DNA from 2 places in the Arthrobacter sp. Y3224198 genome. Region 2 is predicted to be linked to the other one. Evidence: predicted binding sites of a transcription regulator. Region 2 holds the regulator's gene; the other holds the start of a gene.
The links. Region 2 encodes HspR, which represses chaperone genes until heat shock. Its sites were predicted from a motif close to AAGTTGAGTCNNNNNGACTCAACTT; they were not measured.
Positions count from the first base shown of each region.

Region 1: the regulator HspR is predicted to act here: its motif matches at 3,462-3,486, upstream of clpB (ATP-dependent chaperone ClpB).

Region 1 is NZ_JBNHFG010000038.1:9,263-18,496, forward strand. It holds gene AC5RUF_RS14605 (septum formation family protein) at 1-676, shown strand, start outside; gene clpB (ATP-dependent chaperone ClpB) at 760-3,384, opposite strand; gene AC5RUF_RS14615 (SRPBCC domain-containing protein) at 3,532-4,134, opposite strand; gene betT (choline BCCT transporter BetT) at 4,547-6,655, shown strand; gene AC5RUF_RS14625 (aldehyde dehydrogenase family protein) at 6,652-8,136, shown strand; gene AC5RUF_RS14630 (GMC family oxidoreductase) at 8,143-9,234, shown strand, end outside.
Region 2 is NZ_JBNHFG010000033.1:2,949-12,182, forward strand. It holds gene AC5RUF_RS13905 (SDR family oxidoreductase) at 1-556, opposite strand, end outside; gene AC5RUF_RS13910 (helix-turn-helix transcriptional regulator) at 658-1,494, shown strand; gene AC5RUF_RS13915 (NYN domain-containing protein) at 1,641-2,636, shown strand; gene AC5RUF_RS13920 (MOSC domain-containing protein) at 2,679-3,416, opposite strand; gene AC5RUF_RS13925 (class I SAM-dependent methyltransferase) at 3,517-4,170, shown strand; gene AC5RUF_RS13930 (heat shock protein transcriptional repressor HspR) at 4,212-4,724, opposite strand; gene AC5RUF_RS13935 (DnaJ C-terminal domain-containing protein) at 4,794-5,798, opposite strand; gene AC5RUF_RS13940 (nucleotide exchange factor GrpE) at 5,927-6,553, opposite strand; gene dnaK (molecular chaperone DnaK) at 6,556-8,445, opposite strand; gene AC5RUF_RS13950 (class I SAM-dependent methyltransferase) at 8,689-9,234, shown strand, end outside.

The sequences.
Region 1 (9,234 bases), on a different contig from region 2:
GGCGGAGCCGGAACCAACAACTGCATCAGTTCCCACCGGCGAAACCCGGCGTTCCCGCCGGCTGGCCGAAAGCCAGGCCGCTGCCGGCGCAACGGCCGCGCGGAGGCCCTCGGGCAAGGACGCAGCAGCCCCGGCCGGTCCCGTCGAAGGGACCGACCCCGCGGACGGGGCGGCGATGCCCGGGAGCGGATCCGCGCCGGCAAAGCCCGCCGGCGGCCGCAATACCCGGCTGCTGCTGGTGATCGGTGGCGTGGTGCTGGCCGCCGTCGCAGCCATCCTCCTGGTGGTGTTCGTCTTCAACGGCAAGGACGAAGGCGTCATCTCCGAGGATGTCAGCCCGGTCGAGCTCGAAACCGGTGCCTGCCTGCAGGGCTGGGAGGACGTGAATTCCGCCGCCGACGTGGTCACCTGCGACACCCCGCACGACGCACAGCTGGTGGCCTCCGAGAGGTTCACCGGCTCCGACACCTTCCCCGGAACCGCCGCTTTGGAAGACCGCGTCAACGAGGTGTGCGACGCCGTGGACTACGCGGACAACGCATCTTCCTACCCCGGCTTGAAGGTGGCCAAGTCCATCCCAACTGAGCAGACCTGGTCCGATGGCGACCGCCGCCTGGATTGCTTTGTCTTCAGCCCCGAAGGCCAGGAAATCACGGAGTCCCTCATCCGGGAGTAGAACCGGCCCGGGAGCAGAGACACGAAACAGCGCAAAGGGCGCGCCGCCGGCAGTACCCGCCGCGCGCCCTTTGCGTGCCCCGCCTAGCTGACCGCGGCCACCGTCAGCCCGGTCTCGGCAATCAGCCCGTCCCCCTCCAGCCCGTCCGGGGCGCGGTCCACCAGCACAGTGTCGCCGTCGCTGATCTTCCCTGCGAGGATGCCCCGGGCCAGCTTGTCACCGATCTCGCGCTGCACCAGGCGGCGAAGCGGCCGTGCACCGTAGGCGGGGTCGTAGCCCGTCAGGCCCAGCCATTCCCGGGCCGCATCGGTCACGTCCAGCACCAGCCGGCGCTCGTGCAGCCGGGCGGCCAGGGCCTGCACCTGGATGTCGACGATCCGGGTCAGGTCCTCGAGGCTCAACGGATCAAACAGGATGACGTCGTCCAGCCGGTTGAGGAATTCCGGTTTGAAGTTGGCGTTGACCATGGACATGACCGATTCGCGCTTCTGCTCATCGTTCAGGCCGGGATCCACCAGGAACTGGGAGCCCAGGTTCGAGGTGAGGATCAGGATGACGTTGCGGAAATCCACTGTGCGGCCCTGCCCGTCGGTCAGCCGGCCGTCGTCGAGCACCTGCAGCAGGATGTCGAAAACATCGGGATGTGCCTTCTCCACCTCATCCAGAAGAATCACCGAATAGGGCCGCCGCCGGACCGCTTCCGTGAGCTGCCCGCCTTCCTCGTACCCCACGTATCCGGGAGGGGCACCGACCAACCGGGAGACCGCATGCTTTTCTGAGTACTCACTCATGTCGATGCGGACCATGGCACGTTCGTCGTCGAAGAGGAAGTCCGCCAGCGCCTTGGCCAGCTCGGTCTTGCCCACACCCGTCGGTCCGAGGAACAGGAAGGAACCGGTGGGACGGTCCGGGTCGCTGACCCCGGCCCGCGAGCGCCGGACGGCGTCCGATACCGCGGCCACTGCCTTGGTCTGGCCGATCAGGCGGGATCCGAGCGCTTCCTCCATGTCCAGCAGCTTCTGCGACTCGCCCTGCAGCATGCGTCCTGCGGGGATACCGGTCCAGGCGGAGACCACTTCGGCAATATCGTCCGCGGTCACCTCCTCCGAGACCATCAGCTCCTGGGCCTGTTCGCCGTATTTGTCCGCTTCGGCCTGCTGGGCCGCCTCGAGTTCCTTTTGCAGCGCGGGAATCTCGCCGTAAAGGATGCGGGACGCCTCGGTCAGGTCGCCGTCGCGCTGGGCCTTTTCCGCCGTGCTGCGCAGTTCATCCACCCGGGCCTTCAGATCGCCGACCCGGTTCAGGCCGGCCTTCTCGGCTTCCCACCGGGCATTCAACGCGGCCAGCTGTTCCTTTTTATTGGCCATGTCCTCGCGCAGCACCGCCAGCCGTTCAATGGATGCCTGGTCGGTCTCATTGGCCAGCGCCAGTTCCTCCATGGTCAGCCGGTCGACGGCACGGCGCAGCTCGTCGATTTCCTCCGGAGCGGAGTCGATCTCCATGCGCAGGCGCGAGGCGGCTTCGTCCACCAGGTCGATGGCCTTGTCCGGCAGCTGGCGGCCGGTGATGTACCGGTTGGAAAGGGTTGCCGCAGCCACCAGCGCCGAGTCCGCGATGGCCACCTTGTGGTGCGCCTCGTACCGTTCCTTCAGCCCGCGGAGGATGCCGATGGTGTCGGGGACGCTGGGCTCCCCCACGTAGACCTGCTGGAAGCGCCGTTCCAGCGCGGCATCCTTTTCAATGTTCTCGCGGTACTCGTCCAAGGTGGTGGCACCGATCAGCCGCAGCTCGCCGCGCGCCAGCATGGGCTTGAGCATGTTGCCCGCGTCCATGGACCCTTCGGCCGCGCCGGCGCCCACCACGGTGTGCAGCTCGTCGATGAAGGTGACTATCTGCCCCTCGGCGTTGGAGATTTCCTCCAGCACGGCCTTGAAGCGTTCCTCGAATTCACCGCGGTACTTCGCGCCCGCCACCATGGACCCCAGGTCCAGGGAGAGCAGGGTTTTCCCGTTCAGGCTTTCCGGGACGTCACCGGCCACGATCCGCTGGGCCAGCCCTTCGACGACGGCGGTTTTGCCGACACCGGGCTCGCCGATCAGCACCGGGTTGTTCTTGGTCCGGCGGCTGAGCACCTGGATGACGCGGCGGATTTCCGAGTCACGGCCGATCACCGGGTCCAGCTTTCCGGAACGGGCCATCTCCGTCAGGTCGGTGCTGAACTTCTCCAGTGCCTGGAACGTGTTCTCCGGATCGGCGTTGGTCACTTTACGGTCTCCTCGTACAGATGGAAGCACGGCAATGAGGGCGTCATGCCCGGCGTTGCTGTCCCGCAGCACCTTGCCCGCCGGGCCGCTGTCCAGTGACAGGCCCAGCAAAAGGTGTTCGGTGGATACAAAGGCGTCCCCCAGCTGTTCAGCCTCCTGCTGTGCGGCGCTGATGACCTGGAGCAGGGGCCGTGAAAACTGCGGCTGGGCCACCGACGAGCCGGAAGACGAGGGCAGCTGATGAATGGCGGTGCTGGCCGCGGCGCTGACCGAATCCACGTTCACGCCGGCGGCTTTGAGCAGTGCCACCGCCACCCCCTGCCGCTGGTCCATCAGCGCCTTCAACAGGTGCGACGGTTCAATCTGCGGGTTGCCTGCGGTGTTCGCGTTCATGGCCGCAGCCGAGAGCGCTTCCTGGCTTTTATTCGTGAATTTGGTGTCCACGGGTGGCTCCTCAAAACCTCAGCAATTCAGCTTCAAACATCAGCTTGGATGTCATCTTCAGCAATGCTCTGATAACAAAGTTGAGTCTAATCAGCTCAACTTTGAAAGTAAAGTTATCCACAGCACAACGCAGGCCCGTTCACTGGTTCACGGCTTCAGGGCATGCTCCCGTTCAAACTCGTCCGCCGCGGCCCGCCATCTGTCATTGCGGGCGTCAAACAGTTCCTGCAGTTCCCCCTCGATCTGCAGGTCCGGCATCATTCCCGGCGGCTTCTCCGGGATGCTGCCGTCAAGGTATTCCTCCAGCATGTCCAGGAAGAACTCCCAGCCCGCCCCGCCGGTCCAGATGCCCGCTCCGGGCGCCGCGGTCACCGCAAACCCCTTACGCACGGAGGCGTACAGGAGTTCAATGCGGGTCTGGCTGTCCTCCGCCGCGAGGTGCAGTTCCAGTTCGGCCGGTTGCGATCCTTCCCGTATCCAGGACACGGTCAACAGCCGGGGAGGGTCGCACCGGAGGATGTCACCGTGCGATCCGTCCGGAAGGCTGTAGGTTCCGCCGCGGCGCAGGTCCCCCGACGGCTCGGCCATCCACTCCCCCAGCCGCGCGGGTTCTGCAAGCGCTGACCAGACCTCCCCGACCGGCTGGCCGATAGTGCGCCCCATAACCACCATCAACGCGTGGCCGGCCTGGATCTGCCGGCGCCCCAGGGACCGCTCCGTCTTCCTGAGAATCGTGTCCAAATCGGACATCCGCCACTCCTCTGTAGAACAACCGGCGCCCGATCCGGGTCCTCCAGCGGCCATCGACGCCGCAACGGCCGTCGGAAGGTTTCCAGTGGAAGCGAAGTTGTGTCTTAGGCCACAAGCGGGCCATTTGTCCAAAACGGTAGCAGGGAAAACATGCCCTGCACAGGCTTGACCGGGCGGCCGGACACCCCTACCCGGCCGACCGGCGAACCGAAAATGTGACCGGAATCAAAGAAATCGAGGGGCCGGCAGCCCCTTTGATAGATTCGACAATGCCTCCGGGACCCGCTTTTTGCCGCGATTGCCCGTGAATCCAGCCGCGATGACGCGGCGGTCCGGTGCGTTGCCGCGGGCATTTCCAACGTCCCAGGCTGCCGGGGGCATACAACTCCAAAGCAACCTGAAGGATTGACCCATGAGCAAACTTGCGGAACCGGAGACAGCCGAGACCGCTGCTCCGCGGACCCGAGTCAACAAGACGGTCTTTATCGGTTCAGCCGCCGGAATCCTGGCCATCGCACTGTGGGCCATGCTCGCCACCGACAACGCCGAGTCGGTCATCGGTTCCATGGTGGGCTGGGTATCGGTCAACATGGGCTGGTACTACTTCCTGGTAGTCAGCCTGGTGGTGGTGTTCGTCCTGGTCACCGCACTGACGCGGGTGGGCAAAACGAAGCTCGGCCCCGACCATTCCAAGCCGCAGTTCAGCATGTTCACCTGGGCGGCCATGCTGTTCGCCGCCGGCATCGGCATTGACCTGATGTTCTTCTCCGTCTCCGAACCGGTCACCCAGTTCCTTGCCCCGCCCACCGGCGACGGTGCCACGGCCGAAGCGGCCCGGCACGCCCTGGTCCTGACACTGTTCCACTACGGCATCACCGGCTGGGCACTCTACGCGCTGATGGGACTGGCCCTGGGCTACTTCGCCTATCGGCACAACCTGCCGCTGAGCATCCGCTCCGCCCTGTACCCGATCTTCGGCAAGCGCATCGAGGGCCGGCTCGGCCACGGCGTGGACATCGCGGCCCTGCTCGGAACCATCTTCGGCATCGCCACCTCGCTGGGCATCGGCGTGGTGCAGCTGAACTACGGGCTGAGCTTTATGTTCGGCCTGCCCGAGAACCTGACCGTGCAGATTTCCCTGATTGCCCTCTCGGTCATCATGGCTACTATCTCCACGGTTTCGGGCGTGGAGAAGGGCATCCGCCGGCTCTCGGAACTGAACGTGATCCTCGCCGTCGGACTGATGTTGTTTGTGCTGATCGCGGGCAAGACCAACTTCCTGCTGGACGGCATTGTGCAGAACGTCGGCGACGTCCTCAGCCGCTTCCCGGCCATGACCATGGACACCATGGCCTATGACCGGCCGGACGAATGGCTCAGCTCCTGGACCCTGTTTTTCTGGGCCTGGTGGATTGCCTGGGCACCGTTCGTGGGCCTGTTCCTGGCCCGCATCTCGCGCGGCCGCACTATCCGGGAGTTCGTCCTCGGCACCATGATTGTGCCCTTCGCCTTCATCCTGCTGTGGATCTCCATCTTCGGCAATTCCGCCCTGGACCTGGTGATGGGCGGCAACGCGGCCTTCGGCGAAGTGGCCATGAACCAGCCCGAACGTGCCTTCTACGGCCTGCTGGAGCAGTATCCGTGGGCACCGGCGACGGCGGCCATCGCCACCTTCACCGGCCTGCTGTTCTACGTGACCTCGGCGGACTCCGGCGCCTTGGTGATGGCGAACTTCACCTCCCACCTCAAGGACGCCGATTCGGACGGCCCCAAGTGGCTGCGCGTGTTCTGGTCCGTGGTGACCGGCCTGCTTACCCTGGCCATGCTGATGGTGGGCGGAGTAACCACGCTGCAGAACGCCACCATCATCATGGGCCTGCCGCTGTCCATCCTGCTGTTGTTCATCATGCTCGGGGTCTACAAGGCCCTGCGGGTGGAAAACTCGCTGACGGACAGCTACCGTGCGTCGCTTCCCAGCATCATCGCCGGCCGCAGCCTGGACGCCCGCAGCGGACGCAGCTGGCGCCAGCGCCTCTCCCGGGTCATGACCTACCCCGGCCCGCGGCAGGCTGAACGCTTTGTCCAGACCGTGGCCCGGCCGGCCCTGCAGGAAGTCCATGACGAGCTGAAGGAGCGGGGCGCCGACGTCGTGCTCTGCGAAGGCGAGGTCGCACCCCACGGCATCCACCACCTGGATCTGCAGGTGGGCATGGCCGAGGAGCGCGGCTTCAAATACCAGATCTACCCCGTGCAGTACGACACCCCGTCCTATGCGCACAACGCGTCGGCGGAGACCAAGTACTTCCGCATGGAGGTGTTCTCCCTTGAGGGCAGCCACGGCTACGACCTCATGGGCTACACGAAGGAACAGGTCATCACCGATGTCCTGGACCACTACGAGACCCACCTGGAGTTCCTGCACCTCAACCGTGAAGTGCCGGGCAATACCTCCATTGCGGAGGACCAGGTTCCGAAAGACAACTGGGAAGCTGACTTTGTCAGCGAGGAGGGACGAGCATGACAACGGCCACTTTGTTCATTGACGGGGCGTGGGTGCCCGCATCCGACGGCGGGACCCGCGACATCCACAACCCTGCGGACGGGGAATTCGTTGCCACGGTTTCCGAGGCAACCCGCGAAGACACTGAAAAGGCCATTGCGGCCGCCAAGGCTGCCTGGGAACGCGGGGAATGGGCAGCAGTGCCCGCTCCCGAGCGCGGGGACTTCCTGCTGAAGGTCGCCGACCGGATCCGGGAGCGGAAGGACGAGTTCGCCCGCGCGGAGACGCTGGACACCGGCAAGCGGCTGGTGGAAAGCGAAATCGACATGGACGACATCGCCGCGTCCTTCGCCTACTTCGGCAAGATCGCCGCCACCAACGCAGGCCGGATGGTCGACGCCGGGAACAACGACGTCGTCAGCCGCATCGAGTACGAACCGGTGGGTGTGTGCGGGCTGATCGCCCCGTGGAACTACCCGCTGCTGCAGGCGGCCTGGAAGATCGCCCCCGCGCTGGCCGCAGGCTGCACGTTCATCCTCAAGCCCTCCGAGCTGACCCCGCACACCTCGATCCTGATGATGCAGGTGCTGGAAGAGCTCGGCCTGCCCCGCGGCGTCGCCAACCTGGTGCTCGGCGCCGGCGCGGTGGCCGGCGCCCCGCTCGCCGAGTCCCCCGATGTGGACCTGGTCTCCTTCACCGGCGGCGTGGCCACCGGCAAGGTGATCGCCGCCGCCGCGGCCAAGACGGTCAAGAAGATCGCCCTCGAACTGGGCGGCAAGAACCCGAACGTCATCTTTGCGGACGCGGATTTCGACGCCGCGCTGGACAACGCGCTGAACGCCGCCTTTGTGCACTCCGGCCAGGTCTGCTCCGCCGGTGCGCGGCTGATCGTGGAAGAACCGATTGCCGAACGCTTCGTGGACGAGCTGGTCCGCCGCGCCAAAATGATCCGCATGGGCGGCCCGTTCGACGAGAAGGCCGAGACCGGGCCGCTGATCTCCGCCGCGCACCGGGACAAGGTCACCGCCTACGTGAACAAGGCCGTGGAGGAAGGCGCCCGGATCCGCTGCGGCGGCACCTGGGGCACCGGCGAACTCGAGAAGGGCTTCTTCTACGCCCCGACCGTGCTGGACAACGTGAAGCGCGGCGGATCCTCCCTGATGGACGAGGCGTTCGGTCCCGTGGTCACGGTGGAAACGTTTAACGGCGAGGACGAGGCCGTCGAGCTCGCCAACGACACGGACTACGGGCTGGCCGGCGCCGTCTGGACCTCCGACGCCGGCAAGAGCCAGCGCGTGGCCCGGCGCATGCGGGCCGGCACGGTATGGATCAACGACTTCCACCCGTACCTTCCGCAGGCCGAATGGGGCGGCTACGGGCAGTCCGGCGTCGGACGTGAACTGGGCCCCACCGGTCTGGGCGAGTACCAGGAGGCGAAGCACATCTACCAGAACATCAACCCGCAGGTGACCGGCTGGTTCACCGACCACGGAAAGGCCTAGGGCTACATGGCTGATAAGACCGAATTCGACTACATCGTGGTGGGCGGCGGATCCGCAGGTGCCGCCGTCGCTGCGCGCCTGAGCGAGGACCCCGACGTCGAGGTGGCGCTGGTGGAGGCCGGCCCCGACGACCGCGGCGAGGACGCCATCCTGCAGCTGAACCGCTGGATGGAACTGCTCGAATCCGGCTTCGACTGGGACTACCAGATTGAACCGCAGGAGAACGGCAACTCGTTTATGCGCCAGGCCCGCGCCAAGGTGATGGGCGGCTGCTCCAGCCACAACTCCTGCATCGCTTTCTGGGCACCGCGCGAGGACCTCGATGAGTGGGAAGCCAAATTCGGTGCCGAAGGCTGGAACGCCGAGACGGCCTTCGCCCTGTACAAGCGGCTGGAAACCAATGAGGATGCCGGCCCGGACGCCCCGCACCACGGCGACTCGGGCCCGGTCCACCTGATGAACATCCCCGCCGAGGATCCCTGCGGCGTGGCCCTGCTGGACGCCTGCGAGCAGGCCGGAATTCCGCGGGTGAAGTTCAACACCGGTGAAACCGTGATCAACGGCGCGAACTTCTTCCAGCTCAACCGCCGGGCCGACGGCACCCGGTCCTCCTCCTCCGTTTCCTACATCCACCCCATCATGGAAAGGAAGAACTTCACGCTGCTCACCGAGCTGCGCGCGAAGGAACTGAAGTTCGATGCGTCCAACCGGTGCACCGGCGTGGACGTGGTGCACGGCGAATTCGGCCGTACCAAGCACCTGGCCGCCCGCCGCGAAGTCATTGTCTCGGCCGGAGCCATCGACTCCCCCAAGCTGCTGATGCTCTCCGGCATCGGTCCGAAGGAGCACTTGGAGGAACGCGGCGTCGAGGTGCGGGTGGATGCCCCCGGCGTCGGGGAAAACCTGCAGGACCACCCCGAGGGCGTGATCCAGTGGGAGGCGAAGAAACCGATGGTCGAAACCTCCACCCAGTGGTGGGAAATCGGCATCTTCACCCCCACCGAGGACGGACTGGACCGTCCCGACCTGATGTTCCATTACGGGTCCGTCCCGTTTGACCTGCACACCGTGCGGCACGGCTATCCGACCACCGAGAAC
Region 2 (9,234 bases):
CGGTCTGCACCGCCGGCGGAACCAGCTCGATGACCTGGACCGGGGTGCCGGCCAGTTGGAGCCGGATGGTCTCGCTGAACCGGTGGATAAAGGCCTTGGTTCCGTTGTACGTGGGGGTGGCCGCAAGCGGCGTGTGGGCCAGCCCGGAGGAAACGGTGATGAGGGCGGCCTGCGGCCGGGTTTCCAAATGCTCGATGAAGGCCGCCATCAGGCGCAGCGGGCCGAGGACGTTGGTTTCGACGATGCGCTCGGCCTCCGGCAGGAAGCCGGCGGTGTGCACGTCTTCCGGGGCCATGACCCCGGCCATGGCAATAAGCACGTTCAGTCCGGGATGGCGGGCGGTGACGGCGTCCCGTGCCGCCAGGACCGAGGCCGGATCGGTAGTGTCGATGGCCACCGTGTCGAAGCCGTGTTCGGCGCCGAGGCGGTCCAGGACATCGGTGCGGCGTCCGCCGATGATTACCGTATTGCCTGCGGCGGAGAAGCGGAGGGCGAGCGCCAGGCCGATACCGGAGGTGGCGCCGGGAATGAAAATGGTGTTTCCGGAAATATTCATGCACCCAGTCTTGGCCCGGCTGCCGCCGGGCGGGAGAGGAGCGTTTGTCGTAGGATTGCCGGTCCCTGTATAGAATCGCGGCCGTGCCCGATGATGGAGGCATGGACCGCTTCACGCTCGCTGAATTCCTGAAATCCCGCCGGGACGCACTGCAGCCGGCCGACGTCGGGCTGTCCCCCGGTGCACGACGCCGCGTCCCCGGCCTGCGCCGGGATGAGGTGGCTTCCCTGACGGGAATGTCCATTGACTATTACACCCGGCTGGAGCAGGGCCGCGGGCCCCAGCCTTCGGACCAGATGCTGGGAGCACTGGCACGGGCGCTGCGGCTCAGCCATGACGAGCGCGACTACCTTTTCCGCCTGGCCGGCCGCAATCCTCCGCCGCGTGCGTCCATGGATCTCCACATTGCCCCGCCGCTGCTGAGGGTGCTGGACCGCTTGGAGGACACTCCTGCGCTGATTCTTTCCGCCTTGGGCGAGACCCTGGCGCAAAACCGCCTGGCCAAGGCGCTGCTGGGAGATCACTCGCGGTTCACCGGCGATGCCCGCAGCAGTGTCTACCGGTGGTTCACGGACCCGGCCGAGCGCTCCGTCTATCCGGCCGCCGAGCAGGCACGGCAGGGCAGGGCCCAGGTGGCCGGGCTGCGGGTCGCGGTGTCCCAGTCCGCCCAGGCACGCGGCCTGGTCAAGCGGCTGCAGCGGCTGAGCCCGGAGTTCAATGACATCTGGCAGGACCACGACGTGGCCACCCGGTTTGCGGACCACAAGACGCTGCAGCATCCGGAACTGGGCGAGATTGAGCTGGACTGCCAGACGCTCTACAGCGAGGATGCCAGCCAGGCCCTCCTGGTCCTGACCGCCCCGCCGCGCACGGAAGCAGCGGAGAAGCTGCGCCTGCTGTCCGTGATCGGCCAGCAGCGGTTTGCGTCCGCGGGATAGCCGGCCGGGCAGCGTTCCGGACGTTTCCGGCAGGTTCGGGAGCGGCCCGCGGCAGGCCCCGGTTTGCCCTTCCCGCACCGGCCGCTGGAAACTGGGGATATGGACGGCAGCAAGCCGTCCGCTGCCCCGAAGGAATTTTCCCCACCATGCATGAACCGAGCGATCCGCGTGTCGGCCTGTACATCGACTTCGACAACATTGTTATTTCCCGCTACCAGCAACTGCACGGCCGCAACGCCTTCCAACGGGACGGGATCCGGAATTTCGACAAGTCCAGCCGGGATGCCGACCCCGAGGTAGCCGCGAAGCTCACCGCGGCCACCGTTGATTTCAACGCCATCATCGATTTCGCGGCCTCCTTCGGCACCCTGGTGGTGAACCGGGCCTATGCGGACTGGTCGGTGCCCGTGAACGCCAGCTACCAGCGCCAGCTGATGTCCCGGGCCGTGGACCTCACGCAGCTGTTCACCACCACCACGCGCGGCACCAAGAACGGCGCCGACATCCGGCTCGCGGTGGACGTGGTGGAGGACCTGTTCCGGCTGCCGGACCTCACCCACATCATCATTGTGGCCGGGGATTCCGACTACATTGCGCTGGCCCAGAAGGCGAAGCGGCTGGGCCGGTTTGTAGTGGGCATCGGCGTGGCCGGTTCCACGAGCACCTCCCTGGCCGCGGCGTGTGACGAGTTCGAGGACTACGACTCCCTGCCGGGCATTGTGAAGGCCGAAGCCGCTGTGGCGTCGGGTACGGGCAACAACAAGTCAGGCCGTGACCAGGCTCCGGCACGGGGACGGAACCTGACGGTGGTGCCCATGTTCTCGCACACCGAGGATGCCCTGTTTGAGGAACCGGAAATCGCCGAGGACATTGATCCGCGGACCCTCGCCACCGAACTGCTGGTGCGGGCGCTGAAGATCGGCCATGCCAAGGGCGAGGCCGACGAATGGCTCAACAGCGGTACGGTCAAGAACCAGATGCGCCGGATGGACCCGTCCTTTAACGAGAAGCCGCTCGGTTTCCGGTCCTTTACCGATTTCCTGTCCTCGCGCAGCGACCTGGTGGAGATGGACGACGACGGCCCCCAGCGCCTGGTCCGGCTGCGCCCGGAGGCCGACGCCGGGGCTGCCGACGGCGCCTGAGCACCGGCCGGCGGCAGCAGCCCTTCCGCTGCGGCGCTGCGCCTAGCCGGACCGGCTGCGCCGAAGGGTAACCACGTCCCCGACCCGCAGCGTCCCGGCCTGCATGACCCCGGCCTGCAGCCCGAATTCCGTGCGGTGGTGGGTGCCGAGGAGTTTCAGCGCCCGGGGGTGCGCTTCGATGCCTGCCTGCGGTTGGTCGATCATGACACAGCGGGGCATTCCGGGGCCCAGGGCAAGGACGACGCCGGCGCCGAGGACAAGTTCGGCGCCGGTCCAGTCATCCTCGCTGAAGGGCCGGGCGGAGAAGGTATCGATGACGAGGTTGGCCCGGAAGCGGCGTTCGTCCACCACACCGCCGGACAGTTCCGCGACGGCGGCCAGCGAGGACGTCGTCACCAAGTGCATCGGCGTCTCGTCATGGTGAAGGATGGTCGTTTCCGGCCGCAGGTCCAGTTCCTGCCCAAATGCTGCACTGAGTACCCCGGAGGCAGCCGGGTCATCCACCCGGTAGCGCCGGCCGTCCGGGCTTATCAGCCACGGCGGGCTTCCGGCGCTCCCCGCTTTCGAAGACCAGTGCATCAGGCCCGGCAGCGGACGGAAGCGGCTGGTGCGCTTGCCGCTGGCGATCCCGCCGTCCTCGGTGTAAACGGCCCACCGGCGGTCATGCTCCAGCCCGGTGTCCGTGACGACGGCGGTGCGAAGCGCTTCGCCCGCCGTTGATTTGACCGGAAAGCGGTACAGCGCCCGGACTACCCCGATCCGTGTCTCCGCGTGCGCCATTCCGGTATTCTGCCACACCGGGTGCGCTGCCTCCGCCGGGACTTTTGCCGGTTCGGCAACAGGGTTTGCGGCCGGTCGCCGGGCACCCCATGCTTCAAATATGGAGCAGAACCATGAGACCCCCACACCCGCACCGGAGAAGGCCATGACCGAAGCGGACTGGGACCAGCGCTATTCCGAACGCGACACCCTCTGGAGCGGACAGCCCAATGGCACGCTCGTAGCGGAGGCCGGCGGGCTGACACCGGGGCGCGCCCTCGACGTCGGCTGCGGCGAAGGCGCAGACGCGCTGTGGCTCGCGGCACGGGGATGGAACGTGACTGCGCTGGATGTCTCCAAAGTGGCCCTCGCCCGTGCCGCCGGGGAGGCTGCGCAACGCTCACTCCGGATCAACTGGCTGCATGCCGGGCTGGTGGAGGCGGCTCTTCCCGCCGGAATGTTCGATTTGGTCTCGGCCCAGTATCCGGCACTCCCACGCACCCGCGACAACGCCGCCGAGCAGGCCCTGCTGCGGGCGGTGGCCCCCGGCGGCATCCTCTTGGTGGTGCATCATGCGATGCCCGGTGCCGCTCCGGACCAGGAACACGCTTCCGCCGTCGATATGCGCGAGTATGTGCTTCCCGGCGACATTGCCGCTTCCCTGGACGGGAACTGGGTGGTGGAGGTGGACGAGACCCGTCCCCGGCACGTCGCGGCCGGTGCCGGCGCGCACCACACCGAAGACGTGGTGCTGCGGGCACGGCGGCTGGGTTAACACTTCCTGCCGGCCGGGCTCTGCCCCTGGAACGGGCCGGGCTACAGGGACTGGATGTACCCGTCCTGGGCGTAGTCCCGTTCACTGGACTTGCCGGCCGGAAGGGCGCGCAGCCGTCCGCGGCGCTGCATCAGCGAGACCAGGCCCAGCTGCTGCACCGAGTTCGCGGCAGCGGGCGGGCGCTGCCCGCGGTTGAGGGTCACTACGTCCCCGGCCAGTCCGGCGGCAAACACGCGGCTGCGGTCGGAGGAGCGCCGCTGCGCCTCGTCCAGTTCGGAGGAGAGCTCCACAATGCGCTGCCGCAGGCCGGTGACCTGGTTCTGGAGTTCCATGATCCGTTTGATGCCCTCGAGGGAAACACCCTCCTGGGACAGCTTCTGGACCTCGCGCAGCAGTTCGATGTCGCGCTGGGAATAGCGGCGCGAGCGGCCGGGAGCCCGGCTGGGACGGACGATTCCGAGCCGGTCGTATTGCCGGAGGGTCTGCGGATGCATTTCCGCGAGCTCAGCAGCAACGGAGATCACGAAAATAGGCGCATTGACATCTATGCCCACGGTTCCTCCTCTACGGCTGTTGACATACTAACGCGGAAAATCGTTCCTCCGGCGGCCCGGGCGGGCACGTCAGAGTCGTGCTTTGAGTGCCAGCGATGCCCGGGGATCCTCGCCCTTGGTTGCTTCGGCGAACGCCTCCACGGCCGCCTGGGCCTCCTTGTTCAGATGCGAAGGCACGGCGACGTCGATGGTCACAAGCAGGTCGCCGTCGCCCTTGGACGTGTGGACACCGCGTCCCTTGACGCGCAGGGTGCGGCCGGACGGCGTGCCGGCGGGGACTTTAAGGCGGACCTTGTCAGAGGTCAGCGTCGGCACCTCGATGGTGGCGCCCAACGCCGCTTCGGGGAAGGACACCGGTACGTGGATCCGGATGTTGTTGCCTTCACGCGTGAAGAAGTCGTGCGGCGTGACGTGCACGGTGACCATCAGGTCCCCGGCGCCGGCTGCGCCGGGCTGGCCCTTGCCGCGGACGCGGATTTTCTGTCCGTCCTTGACTCCGGCAGGCACCCGGACTTCCACTACCTCGCCGCTGGGCTCGCGCAGTCCGATGACGGTGCCGTTGATCGACCCGGCAAAGGAAATGGTGGTGGTGGCGGTGCGGTCCGCGCCCTTGGTGGGCGGCGGGGCGCCGAAGCCGCCTCCGCCAAAGCCGCTGCCGCCGCCGAAGAGGTCGGCGAATTCGGGCGGAATGTTGCTGCCACCGGCGTTGAATGTGCTGCGCCGGCTGCCGCCGCGGGCGGTCTGGCCGAACAGTCCGCCGAAGATGTCCTCGAAGCCTGCGCCGCCCCCGGGACCGCCGCCCGCACCGCCGGGTCCGCCGGCGGAGAACCTGGCGCCGCTGCCCATCGCGCGGATGGCGTCGTACTGCTGGCGTTCCTCGGGGTCGGACAGAACCGAATAGGCCTCGGAGAGGTCCTTGAACATCCGCTCGGCATTGGTGTCATTCTGGTTCTGGTCCGGATGGTATTTCCGTGCCAGCTTCCGGTATGCCTTCTTGATGTCGGCTTCCGACGCATCCTTGGGAACACCCAGAATCTTGTAAAAGTCCTTATCGACCCAATCCTGACTAGCCAATTGGCGTCCCCTTTCTCATGTGCCGATCCCGCTTCTGCGGCGCTGCCGCCGGACCTGCTGCCCCTGCTGCGGGACCTGCCTATGGAAATGTCCGGGGCCGCCTCCCGGCGGCCCCGGACCTGGTACTGCTACTGTTCCGGAACCGAAACAATCACCTGCGCGGCACGCAGTACCCGGTCACCGGACTTGTAGCCGGCCCTCAGGATCTGCGTCACCGTATCGAACGTTACGTCCGCGCTCTGCTGCTGGATGAGCGCCTCGTGGATGTTCGGATCGAACTCCACACCCGTCTCATCGATACGGCTCAGGCCGTACGTCTTGAGCGAGTTCTCCAGCTTGGTGGCGATCGCGGCGAAGGGACCCTCCGCCAGATCGCCGTGCTGGCGCGCGGCATCGATGTCGTCCAGGACCGGCATCAGTGAGTTCAGCACACCGATAACCGCCATTTCCCGGGCCACATCGCGGTCACGTTCCACCCGCTTGCGGTAGTTCACGTATTCGGCCTGCAGACGCAGCAGGTCATTACGCAGTTCCGCCGCTTCGGGCGAACCGGCGGCAGCAGGCTGCGCCGGCACGTCGGCGTTGTTGAGGATCTGCTCCGCCTGGGAGAGGGCATCCCCCTCGGCCCCGGGGGTGGAAGCCGAAGCTTCTCCCCCGGCGCCGTTGGGCTTTGCCTCGTCCTGGCCGGGCGTGCCCTGGCCGCTTACCGGTTCTTCACCTTCGGGAGTGTTCCCGTGCTCGTTTCCCGCCGGCATGATTACTTCTTTTCTTCGTCGTCGACAACTTCGGCATCCACGATGTCTTCGTCACCGGCAGCACCTGCAGCAGAGCCGTCACCGGCTGCACCGCCGGCAGCGGAGCCGTCACCCGGGGCGCCGTCGGCACCGGCAGCGGAGGCCGAGGCGTAGATGGCTTCGCCGAGCTTGGTCTGGGAAGCCTGCAGCTTCTCAAACGCGCTCTTGACCTCGTCGTCGTTATCCGTGCCTTCGAGGGCCTTCTTCAGTGCGTCGACATCGCCCTTGACCTCGGTCTTGACGTCTTCGGGCAGCTTGTCGTCGTTGTCGGTGAGGAGCTTGTCCACCGAGTAGGCCAGCTGCTCGGCCGAGTTGCGGACATCGGCGGCCTCGCGGCGCTTCTTGTCCTCGGCTGCGTGCTCTTCGGCTTCACGGACCATGCGGTCAATGTCGTCCTTGGAGAGCGAGGAGCCGCCCGTGATGGTCATGGACTGCTCGGCGCCGGTGCCCTTGTCCTTGGCGGACACGTGCACAATGCCGTTGGCGTCGATGTCGAAGGTGACCTCGATCTGCGGGACGCCGCGCGGAGCCGGAGCGATGCCGGTCAGCTCGAAGGTGCCCAGCGGCTTGTTGTCGCGGGTGAACTCACGCTCGCCCTGGAAGACCTGGATGGCCACGGACGGCTGGTTGTCATCCGCAGTGGTGAAGGTTTCGCTGCGCTTGGTCGGGATGGCCGTGTTGCGCTCGATCAGCTTGGTCATCACTCCACCCTTGGTCTCGATGCCCAGGGACAGCGGGGTGACGTCGATCAGCAGGACGTCCTTGCGCTCGCCCTTCAGCACACCGGCCTGCAGTGCGGCACCGACAGCCACAACCTCGTCCGGGTTGACGCCCTTGTTCGGCTCCTTGCCGCCTGCCAGCTGCTTGACCAGCTCGGAGACGGCCGGCATACGGGTGGAGCCGCCCACGAGGATGATGTGGTCGATGTCGGAAACCTTGATGCCGGCTTCGCTGATGACGTCATTGAACGGCTTCTTGGTGCGGTCCAGCAGGTCCTTGGTCAGGTCCTGGAACTTGGCACGGGAAAGGTGCTCATCCAGGTGGACGGGGCCTTCGGGCGTGACCGAGAGGTACTGCAGGGAGATGTTGGTGGAGGTGGCCGAAGAGAGTTCCTTCTTGGCCTGCTCGGCGGCTTCCTTCAGGCGCTGCAGGGCGATCTTGTCCTTGGACAGGTCCGCACCCTTGGCCTTGGCCTGGCCCAGCAGGTAATCCACAATGCGCTGGTCCCAGTCATCGCCGCCGAGGCGGTTGTCACCGGCGGTGGCGCGGACCTGGATGGTGGAGAATTCGTCCTCGTCCTTGCCGACTTCCAGCAGGGAAACGTCGAACGTGCCGCCGCCGAGGTCGAAGACGAGAATCAGTTCGTCTTCCTTGCCCTTGTCCAGGCCGTAGGCCAGGGCGGCCGCGGTGGGCTCGTTGACAATGCGCAGCACGTTCAGGCCGGCAATCTCGCCGGCTTCCTTCGTGGCCTGGCGCTCGGCATCATTGAAGTAGGCAGGAACGGTGACCACGGCGTCCGTGACCTTCTCACCGAGGTAGGCCTCGGCGTCGTTCTTCAGCTTCATCAGGATGCGGGCGGAGATTTCCTGGGCGGTGTACTTCTTGCCGTCGATGTCCACGCTCCAGTCAGTGCCCATGTGGCGCTTGACGGAGGAAATGGTGCGGTCAATGTTATTGACGGCCTGGCGCTTGGCGATCTCGCCGACCAGGACTTCGCCGGACTTGGCGAAGGCAACAACCGACGGGGTGGTGCGGCCGCCTTCGGCGTTGGCGATAACGGTGGGCTCGCCGCCTTCGAGGACCGAGACAACCGAGTTGGTGGTTCCGAGGTCAATACCTACTGCACGTGACATATTTGCTTCCTCTTTCCTTGGAAAACCCGCATCTTCCGCGATATCCCCGTCTCCCGCCCGGAGGACGGAATGCCGAGGCGAACCAGCGTTGCGTGATTGAGCGTTCTGCACTCAACTCTACTCAGCGCTCCTGCTTTGTCAATAAACTTGAGCCTTGCTGGCTCAACTTTGCGCCGGCGGGTTGCACAACACGCTGGAACGTTCTAGCGGCAGGCCGGTAGGGGCGGGCGGTAGGGTCCTGCTATGCGTCCCGAAACGTACACCCACGGCCACCACCGCAGCGTGGTCCGGGCCCACGCGGTCCGCACCGCCCAGGACTGCGCCGCCTACCTGCTGCCCGAACTGAAGCCGGGAACGAGCCTGCTCGACGTCGGCTGCGGTCCCGGCAGCATCACCGCCGACTTCGCGGGGATCACGGCACCTGGCCCGGTGACCGGCTTGGATTCCTCGGAGGACGTCCTGGTGCAGGCACGGCAGCTGGCCGCCGACCGCGGACTGGCGAACACCGATTTTGCCGCTGGGAACGTCTATGACCTGGATTTTCCGGACGAAACCTTCGACGTGGTCCACGCCCATCAGGTGCTCCAGCATCTGGCCGATCCGGTGGCGGCACTGCGGGAAATGCGCCGCGTCGCCAAGCCGGGCGGCCTGGTGGCCGTGCGCGACGCCGACTTCCACGGCATGAGCTGGTATCCGGCCGTCCCCGAACTGACGGAATGGATGGACCTCTACCAGCAAATAGCCCGCGGGAACCAGGCCGAGCCTGACGCCGGGCGGCACCTGCTCGCC